DNA from 2 places in the Streptomyces sp. NPDC107454 genome. Region 1 is predicted to be linked to the other one. Evidence: riboswitches for the same ligand, from Rfam matches in the RefSeq annotation. Region 1 holds a riboswitch; the other holds the start of a gene.
The links. A riboswitch is a leader RNA that binds a small molecule or an ion and turns the genes downstream of it on or off. The one in region 1 is predicted to bind ZMP and ZTP.
Positions count from the first base shown of each region.

Region 2: another riboswitch for ZMP and ZTP. It lies ahead of ACZ69M_RS11685 (bifunctional 5,10-methylenetetrahydrofolate dehydrogenase/5,10-methenyltetrahydrofolate cyclohydrolase); the one in region 1 lies ahead of ACZ69M_RS17660 (glycine hydroxymethyltransferase).

Region 1 covers NZ_JBVJPA010000006.1:434,759-439,380, reverse strand. The annotation lists gene trpS (tryptophan--tRNA ligase) at 1-327, opposite strand, end outside; gene ACZ69M_RS17665 (hypothetical protein) at 447-1,136, shown strand; gene ACZ69M_RS17660 (glycine hydroxymethyltransferase) at 1,150-2,646, opposite strand; ZMP/ZTP riboswitch at 2,628-2,715, opposite strand; gene rocD (ornithine--oxo-acid transaminase) at 2,868-4,073, shown strand; gene ACZ69M_RS17650 (glutathionylspermidine synthase family protein) at 4,092-4,622, opposite strand, start outside.
Region 2 covers NZ_JBVJPA010000004.1:318,044-322,665, forward strand. The annotation lists gene ctaD (aa3-type cytochrome oxidase subunit I) at 1-22, opposite strand, end outside; gene ACZ69M_RS11675 (RNA polymerase sigma factor) at 128-691, shown strand; gene ACZ69M_RS11680 (CU044_5270 family protein) at 684-1,670, shown strand; gene ACZ69M_RS11685 (bifunctional 5,10-methylenetetrahydrofolate dehydrogenase/5,10-methenyltetrahydrofolate cyclohydrolase) at 1,746-2,597, opposite strand; ZMP/ZTP riboswitch at 2,621-2,707, opposite strand; gene ACZ69M_RS11690 (hypothetical protein) at 2,725-3,657, opposite strand; gene ACZ69M_RS11695 (MarR family winged helix-turn-helix transcriptional regulator) at 3,717-4,331, shown strand; gene ACZ69M_RS11700 (nuclear transport factor 2 family protein) at 4,356-4,622, opposite strand, start outside.

The DNA.
Region 1 (4,622 bases):
GCGGGAGGCCTCGCCGAAGCCGGTGAGGCAGTTCATGATCCAGGCGAGCTGGGCGTGCTCGGGGACATGGCTCTGCACGAACAGCGTGCAGCGGTCCGCGTCGAGACCGGCGGCGAGCAGCTGCGCGGTGGCGAGCCGGGTGTTCGCGCGCAGATCCGCCGGGTCCTGCGGAACGGTGATCGCGTGCAGGTCGACGACCATGTAGAAGGCGTCGTGGGACTCCTGCAGGGCCACCCACTGGCGGACGGCGCCGAGGTAGTTGCCGAGGTGGAACGAGCCTGCTGTGGGCTGGATTCCGGAGAGCACGCGGGGACGTTCAGAGGCCATGTTCACCATTCTCTCAGGTGCACCCGGGAGCTCGGGAACAGGTGGGAACAGAGCTCTCCCCGGAGAGAGGACCCGGGCGGATACTCGAGGCACGTGCTGGGGGCGGACGGGGGACACGCATGGCGGGCCGAGGCAGACGGGTGGGAGCGGGGATCGCGGTGTTCACGGGTGTGGTGCTCGCCGTGCCGGCGGCGCACCCGGCGGGAGCTCTCGCACCGGCCGCGGGGCACAGAGGGCCGGACATGGCCGTGGTCATCGAGGGCGGCACGGGGCGCACGACCGCGCTGCACTCCGGGGAGCGGGACTTCACGCGGCTGTGGGACCTGCTGACTCCCACCTACATGGGGACGGAGCGGGTGCCGGACGCGTGGACGGCGGGCGGCTTCCCGCCGGTACGGGCCACCGTGCTGTGGGGGCTGAGCGGGGTCGGGGGCTGGCCGCAGACCGACAGCGCGCCGGGGGGCGATGTCGCCATGGGGCGCCAGGACCAGCTGTTCCTGGCCGCGGACGGCACACCCTGGGTACGCACGGACCCCTCGCCCGACGTGGTGGACGACGACATCCGCTGGCACCGCGCGTCGCGCTCGGTGTTCGAGCGGATGGTGGGGCGCGGGAGGCTCATCGAGGACGCCGCGGGCGCACCGGCCTCGCAACGGGGTGTCGGGGAGCGTGCGCGATGGGTGCTGCCCGGGCTGGGAGCGGGTCTGCTCCTCGGGGCCGGCGGCACCCTCCTGGCACGCCGCGCGGCGGCCCGGCGCGAGGGCGCCGGACCGCCGCGGGAACCACGACAGGAGCTGATCGACCTCTGAACCAGGAGGTGGGTCAGCCGAGGTCGATCTCCGGGTAGAGCGGGAACGGGGCCAGCAGGTCGGTGGCGCGGTGGGAGATCTCGTCGGAGATCTTCGGGTCCAGGACGTGCTGGGCCTTGGACGGGGCGCCCTTGGCCGTGGTGCCGGGCTCGGCGGCGGTGAGGACGCGGTCGATGAGACCGGCGATCTCGTCCATCTCGGTGGTGCCCAGACCACGGGTGGTCAGCGCGGGCGTGCCGATACGGATGCCGGAGGTGTACCAGGCGCCGTTCGGGTCGGCGGGGATGGCGTTGCGGTTGGTGACGATGCCCGAGTCGAGCAGCGCGGACTCGGCCTGACGGCCGGTGAGGCCGTAGGAGGAGGCGACGTCGATCAGGTTGAGGTGGTTGTCCGTGCCGCCGGTGACCAGGGTGGCGCCGCGCCGCATCAGGCCCTCGGCGAGGGCGCGGGCGTTGTCGACGACGGCCTGGGCGTAGTCGCGGAACTCGGGGCGGCGAGCCTCGGCGAGCGCGACGGCCTTGGCGGCCATGACGTGCGGGAGGGGGCCGCCGAGGACCATCGGGCAGCCGCGGTCGACCTGCTCGGCGAGGCTCTCGTCGCACAGGACCATGCCGCCGCGCGGGCCGCGCAGCGACTTGTGCGTGGTGGTGGTGACGATCTGGGCGTGCGGGACGGGGTCGAAGTCCCCGGTGAGGACCTTGCCCGCGACCAGACCGGCGAAGTGCGCCATGTCGACCATCAGGGTCGCGCCGACCTCGTCGGCGATCTCCCGCATGATCCGGAAGTTCACCAGACGGGGGTAGGCGGAGTAGCCGGCGACGATGATCAGCGGCTTGAACTCACGGGCCGACGTCCGCAGCGCCTCGTAGTCGATGAGGCCGGTGGCCGGGTCGGTGCCGTAGGAACGCTGGTCGAACATCTTTCCTGAGATGTTCGGGCGGAAGCCGTGGGTGAGGTGGCCGCCCGCGTCCAGGGACATGCCGAGCATGCGCTGGTTGCCGAAGGCCTGGCGCAGCTCGGCCCAGTCGGCCTCGGAGAGGTCGTTGACGTTGCGGACGCCGGCCTTCGCGAGGGCCGGGGCCTCGACGCGGGCGGCGAGGACGGCCCAGAAGGCGACCAGGTTGGCGTCGATGCCGGAGTGCGGCTGGGCGTAGGCGTGCTCGGCGCCGAAGAGCTCGCGGGCGTGCTCGGCGGCGAGGGCCTCGACGGTGTCGACGTTGCGGCAGCCGGCGTAGAAGCGGCGGCCGACGGTGCCCTCGGCGTACTTGTCGCTGAACCAGTTGCCCATGGCCAGCAGGGTGGCCGGGGAGGCGTAGTTCTCCGACGCGATCAGCTTGAGCATGTCGCGCTGGTCGGCGATTTCCTGGCCGATGGCGTCGGCGACGCGGGGCTCCACGGCCCGGATCACGTCGAGGGCGCTGCGGAAGGCGGTGGACTCGGTGGAAAGGGGCTCGGGCATTGACGGCCTCCGGACGTGGCGTTCAGCGTTCACGGGTCGGCCCAGGCGCACGGCACACAGTTCACGGGACCGCTCCCCGATGGTCGATCCCATCCCAGCGCGCCAGTCACGGCCCCGTCGGCCAGCCTACCGGGCGCGCCGGATCACCGGCCACGCGGCGGTAGCCGCAGAGTGTCCCGCCGCGTCCACCGTGCGAGCGACGATAGGAAGGGAGCCACGAGCCCGCCCCCCCGTGCGGCAGCGGTCCCCGCGCTGCAGGAAACGGAGATCCCGTGACCACCACCGAACGACTCATCGCCTCGGCCGACGCGCACGGCGCGCACAACTACCACCCGCTGCCGGTCGTCGTGGCGACGGCGGACGGGGCCTGGATGACGGACGTCGAGGGGCGCCGTTTCCTCGACCTGCTGGCCGGCTACTCGGCGCTGAACTTCGGCCACGGCAACCGGCGGCTGCTCGACGCGGCGAAGGCGCAGCTGGAGCGGGTGACGCTGACCTCGCGGGCCTTCCACCACGACCGGTTCGCCGACTTCTGCGCGCAGCTCGCGCAGCTGTGCGGCATGGAGATGGTGCTGCCGATGAACACGGGCGCGGAGGCGGTGGAGACCGCCGTGAAGACGGCCAGGAAGTGGGGGTACCGCGTCAAGGGCGTCCCCGACGGCCGGGCGAGGATCGTCGTGGCGAGCGACAACTTCCACGGCCGTACGACGACGCTCATCAGCTTCTCCACGGACGCGGAGGCACGGACGGACTTCGGGCCGTTCACGCCGGGCTTCGACATCGTGCCGTACGGGGACCTGGCCGCGCTGCGGGCGGCGGTCACCGAGGAGACGGTCGCGGTGCTGCTGGAGCCGATCCAGGGCGAGGCGGGCGTGCTGGTGCCGCCGCCCGGCTACCTCGCCGGGGTGCGGGACCTGACGCGCGAACGGAACGTCCTCTTCGTCGCGGACGAGATCCAGTCCGGTCTTGGTCGCACGGGCCGCACCTTCGCGTGCGAGCACGAGGGCGTGGTGCCGGACATGTACGTCCTGGGCAAGGCGCTCGGGGGCGGGGTCGTACCGGTGTCGGCGGTGGTGTCGAGCAGGGAGGTGCTCGGGGTGTTCCGGCCCGGTGAGCACGGGTCGACGTTCGGCGGGAACCCGCTGGCCTGCGCGGTGGCGCTCGAGGTGATCGCGATGCTGCGGTCGGGCGAGTTCCAGCGGCGCGCCGCGGAACTGGGTGACCATCTGCACCGGGAGCTGGGGCTGCTGACGGGCTCGGGGCATGTCACGGCGGTGCGCGGGCGGGGGCTGTGGGCGGGCGTCGACATCGCCCCCGAGTACGGCACGGGACGCGAGATCTCCGAGCGGCTGATGGACCGGGGTGTCCTGGTCAAGGACACCCACGGGGTCACGGTCCGGATCGCCCCGCCGCTGGTCATCAGCAAGGAGGACCTGGACTGGGGGCTGGCTCAGCTGCGTGCGGTGCTGGGTGCCTGAGCGCTCCGCCGGAGCCGCCTAGAGGATCACGTGGGGCAGGAAGCGGGCGTACTCGTCCGTGACCAGCCCGGACGATTCGCGGATGCCGAGCCCCGCCGACTCGCCGTCCACGACCCAGGCGCCGAGGACGACATGGTTGCCGTCGAAGGAGGGAAGGGGGGCCAGTTCCTGGTAGCAGCAGGGCTCGTCCTCGCGTACGACGGGGGCGGCGCCCGGCGCGTGCACCGTCACCCCGGCGCCCTCGCGGCCGAGGAGCGGCTTGGCGACGTATCCCTGGGTGGTGGCCAGCTCCCGGGGTCCGTCGAGGTGGGCGGGGAGGAGGTTGGGGTGGCCCGGGTACAGCTCCCAGAGCACGGCGAGGAGGGCCTTGTTGCTGAGGAGCATCTTCCAGGCGGGCTCGATCCACAGGGTCGTGCCCGTACCGCCGCCGTTGTCGAGGGTGTCCAGGACGTGGTCGGCGAAGCGGTCGGTGGTGAGCCACTCCCAGGGGTAGAGCTTGAAGCAGCTGCGGATGAAACGGAGCTGGTTGTCGACGAAGCGGCCGGAGAG
Region 2 (4,622 bases), on a different contig from region 1:
TCGTCACTGTGGTGCTTTCCATGCCCCGCCTGTGTCCGCCGCCGGCCCCGCCGTCACACTTGAAGGAAGCGACGAGCGTCACACCCGCACCTGTGACGATCGCGCACCTGCCGGACACTTACGGATCATGAGCAACGACGAGACCTTCGCCGCTGCCTATCGCGAGCACTACTGGGCGGTCAGCCGCTACGTGGCGAGGCGACTGGACGGCCGGGGCAGTGATGTGGAGGAGGTGGTGGCGGAGGTCTTCACCGTCGCCTGGCGGCGCCGGTCCGACCTCCCGCCGTCCCCGCTTCCCTGGCTGTACGGGGTGGCGCGGCACTGCCTGGCCAACGCCGTACGCGGTTACGGGCGCCGCCGCAGGCTCCTCGACCGGATCGGCAACGACGAGAGCGCGCACGGCAGACAGGTCGTCGACAGCCCCGACTCCGCGTCGCCCGGCGACTGGGTGCACGAGGCGCTGGCCCGGCTCTCCCCGGCCGACCAGGAGGTACTGCGCCTCACCGCCTGGGAGGAACTCGGCGTCGACGAGGTCGCCGTCGCCCTCGGCTGCGGCACCCGCGCCGCGGCCATGCGCCTGCACCGCGCCCGCCGCCGGCTCAGAGCCGAGATCGACCGTATGCACATCACCGTGGCCGGCGGCACCGCTTCGCCCCGCCGCGACGCCCCGAAGGAGCACGGCCATGGCTGACGAACTCGACATCCTGCGCCGCGCCAACCCGGTGCCGGCCACCGACCCCCGCTTCCACGACCGCCCCCTCGACCAGCACGCGCAGCGCCGCCTCAACCACCTGCTGCACGGCGAACGGCAGCGCAAGAGCCCCCGCCCGCTGCGCCGCTGGGTCTGGAGCGTCGGCACCGCGGCCGCCGTCGGTGTCGTCGTCCTGACGCTCACGCTGTCGGGATCGACCACCACCCCGGCCGTGGCAGCACCCCGCCCGCTGATCGTCGAGGCGGGCTCCACCCCCGTACCCCTGGACCGGCTCGCCGACCGAGTGGCCGCCTCCGCGGGCTCGCAGCGGCTCGTCCAGGGCACCCACGTACAGACCTGGAGCATGAGTCTGACCTCCGGGCCCGGGGCCCGGCCGCCGATCACCCTCCCCGCGGAACGCGTGGTCCGCTGGAAGGCCGACGGCAGTCACACGGAACTCGTCGTGGCGACCGACCCCCGTCATCCGGGCAGGCCGGTCGTCACCGACGCCGACCCCGTCCCCCGCACGGTCGAGGACGGGCACGTCCTCAGCCGGCAGACCTACCCGCCGAGCTGGAGCGACGCCCCGCCGGTGGCCCGGCCGCCGCACGACGCCGAGCGGCTGCGCGCCTACCTCGAGGAGATCGACCGCGTCGAGGCCATGGGTACATCCCAACTTCTCGATGCTGTTGCCGAGTTGCTGAACAACTGGACGCTGGGTGCCCGTGAGGACGCCGCGCTCGTCCGCGTCCTCGCCGACGCGAAGGGCCTGCGCCCGGCCGGAGCGGTCACCGACCGGCTGGGCAGGCAGGGACAGGCGTACGTGTACGAGGACGCCGCGCACTCCGTGCGCCGGATGCTGGTCCTCGACCCGAGGAGCGGCGCCGTACTCGGGATCGAGGACACCGTCACCAAGGACGATCCCGAGTACGGCGTCAAGGCCGGGGACGTGATGTCGTACAGCGCGTGGATGCGTTGAGCGGACCGACGTCCCGTGAGCGAACCCAAAACGCTGTAGCGGAATCCGAAACGCGGTAGGTGAGGCCGAAACGCTCTACCGGAGGCCGAGTTGGCGCTCGGCCCCGGTCACGGTCTGCTCCAGCAGGACCGCGATCGTCATCGGACCGACACCGCCCGGCACCGGCGTGATGAGCCGGGCCCGCTCGCGGGCGGTGTCGAAGTCGACGTCGCCGACGTTCCCGGCGTTGTAACCCGCGTCGATCACGACGGCTCCCGGCTTGATGTCCTCACCGCGGATCAGCCGGGGCCGGCCCACGGCGGCCACCACGATGTCCGCCTCGCGGACGACCGAGGAGAGACCGGTCGTCCGCGAGTGGCAGTACGTCACCGTCGCGTCGCGTCCGAGCAGCAGCATCCCGACCGGCTTGCCGAGGATCGCGCTGCGGCCCACCACGACGGCGCGCCGGCCCGCCGGGTCGACGTCGTACGCGTCGAGCAGCCGCATGATGCCGCCGGGGGTGCAGGACACGAACCCCGGGAGCCCGAAGCTCATCGCCGCGTACGAGCTGAGCGTCACCCCGTCGACGTCCTTCTCCGGCGCGATGGCCTCGAACGCCGCCCGCTCGTCGATGTGCGGCCCGACGGGGTGCTGGAGCAGGATGCCGTGCACGGTCGGGTCGCCCGACAGCGCCTTCAGCGTGTCGACCAGCTCGGCGGTGGTGGTGTCGGCGGGCAGGGCGACGTGCCGGGACTCGATGCCGGCCTTGCGGCTGCGGTTCTGCTTCATCCGGACGTAGGTGACCGAGGCGGGATCCTCGCCGACCAGCACCGTCGCGAGACACGGAGCCATCCCCGTGCGCCCGGTGAGTGCGGCCGAGCGCTTCGCGGTCTCCTCGACGACGCGGCGCGCGAGACCCGCGCCGTCCATGAGCTGGGCCTGGGACATGAGCTACTCCTGAGCGTCGCTGACACAATCGCCCAGGCGCGCGGCAAAGACCCGTTCGTCAGGCCGCTCCCCGGTGGTATTCCACCTCAGCGCCAGTCACGGCCCGCGACCAGAGTAGCTCGTACGATCAGCTGTCCGACTCGGCGGGAGCGGGCGGCGCCGTCGGGTCGACCCCGGCCAGGAACCCCCTGGCCTGTGCCTCGGTGGTCACGGCGCCGATGGCCCTGGCCCAGCGGGCGATCTCGCGGACCAGCGCGACGGCACCGGCCTCGTCGCCCGCGTCGCGCGCCACTACCGCCAGGAGCAGCTGCTGAGAGAGGGTGCCCGGGACGGTCCCGGCCCGGGCGCCGAGCTCGGTCGCCCTGCTCCAGCGCTCCCGTGCCCGTGCGTGGTCACCGTGATCGTGGTCGTGATCGCCGAGGTGCCGCAGCGCTTCACGGACGAGCAGATCGTCACCGCAGTCGTGTGAGCCGCCTTCACCTGCCTCACCCGCTTCACCGGCACGCAGCGCGGCTTCGTAGTGGCCGGGCGCGACGTCCCGCTCGGCGAAGAGATTGTCGGCGACGAGGCCCAGATACATCTCGGCCCAGCCCCGGCGCACCTCGTCCGGGGCCCGGCCGCGGAGCCGCTCGGCGTGTGTGCGGAGGGCGGCCAGCGCGTCCGGGTCCTTGCCTTCGGGTCCGGCACGGAAAACACCGTCGACGCGCACCTGCCCGAGGTAGCCGTGGCGCAGCCGGAGGAAGTCCAGATCCCAGCGGATGCCGGAGTGCGCCTCATGGGCGGGGTTCCCGCCGGGGCTCGCGCCGAGGACCTCGACGAATTCCTCGGCGGCGGCGAGCCGTGGCCCCGCCAGGGCGGTCCCGCCGAACCAGTCGCTCTCCAGGGCTACTTCGGCGGCGGCCAGGGCGAGACGGGCACGGGACCTCGGATCGGACGCCTCGGCCGAGTCGAGCAGGCGCGTAGCGCGTTCCCAACGAGCGCCGATCCTCAACTCCCTTGCTACAGCGATGAGTTCGTCGAGCGGTACGGCCGTACGAAGGGTACTTGCGGTGTTCGTCATGGCAGGGAAAGTAGTAATCAGAAAAACTATCCACAAGAAAACTATCTACGGAGTGGCGCATGGAAGACGTGAAGGCGGGAGACGTGAGGGCGGAAGAGCCGAAGTCCGCTCGGGGGCGGGCGTCGGCGGCGGACTCGGTCGACCGGCACGTCGCGGTCTGGGCGAAGGAACTCGACTGGATGGACCCGGTCAAGGAGGAGATCTTCGTCCGGCTCGCGATCCTGGCCCGGCACGCGGCTCAGGCCCGTCGGGACGTGCTCGACTCCGACGGGCTGCAGCACTGGCAGTTCAAGGTGCTGCTGATGCTGCGCAGACTCGGCCCGCCCTACGCGGCGAGCCCCTCGCAGCTCGCCGACATGCTCGGGCTGACCCGCGGCGCACTGTCGGCGCGGCTGGGTCCGATGGAGGAGGACGGCTTGATCGCCCGTACCCACCACACGGCCGACCGGCGTCGTGTGGATGTGCGGCTCACCGACGCCGGATACGCCGCGTTCGAACAGCACGCGGTGTCGGAGGACCGGGGTGAGAACGCGCTGCTCGCAGTACTGACTCCAGCAGAGAAGCGGACGCTCGCAGACCTGCTGCGGAAACTGGTCGTGGCAGCAGAGGCCGCTGCGAGCGCGAGCGACCCATCGCGACCTTCGCCGAAAAGGTCCAGGTCAGGCGAGAGTTGATCTGGACCTTCGGCCAGTTCCTTCCTACTCGTCCCATGCCTGGAGCAGCGTGTGTTCGACGATCTTGCCGTCCCGCAGCGAGATCATCGAGCTGGCGAGTACCCGCACGCCGTCCGGGTACTGGCAGGACTCGGTGAACGCGACGTGGTCGCCCTGGACGACACACTCTTCCAACTTGTGGGTCATGTCGCGGCTGTAGACGTCGTTGAGTATCTCGGCGATCTCGCCGCGACCGTGTTTGATCATCGGGTGGCTTGGCTGGGTGTTGCGGTCGACGATGGTCATTTCCGC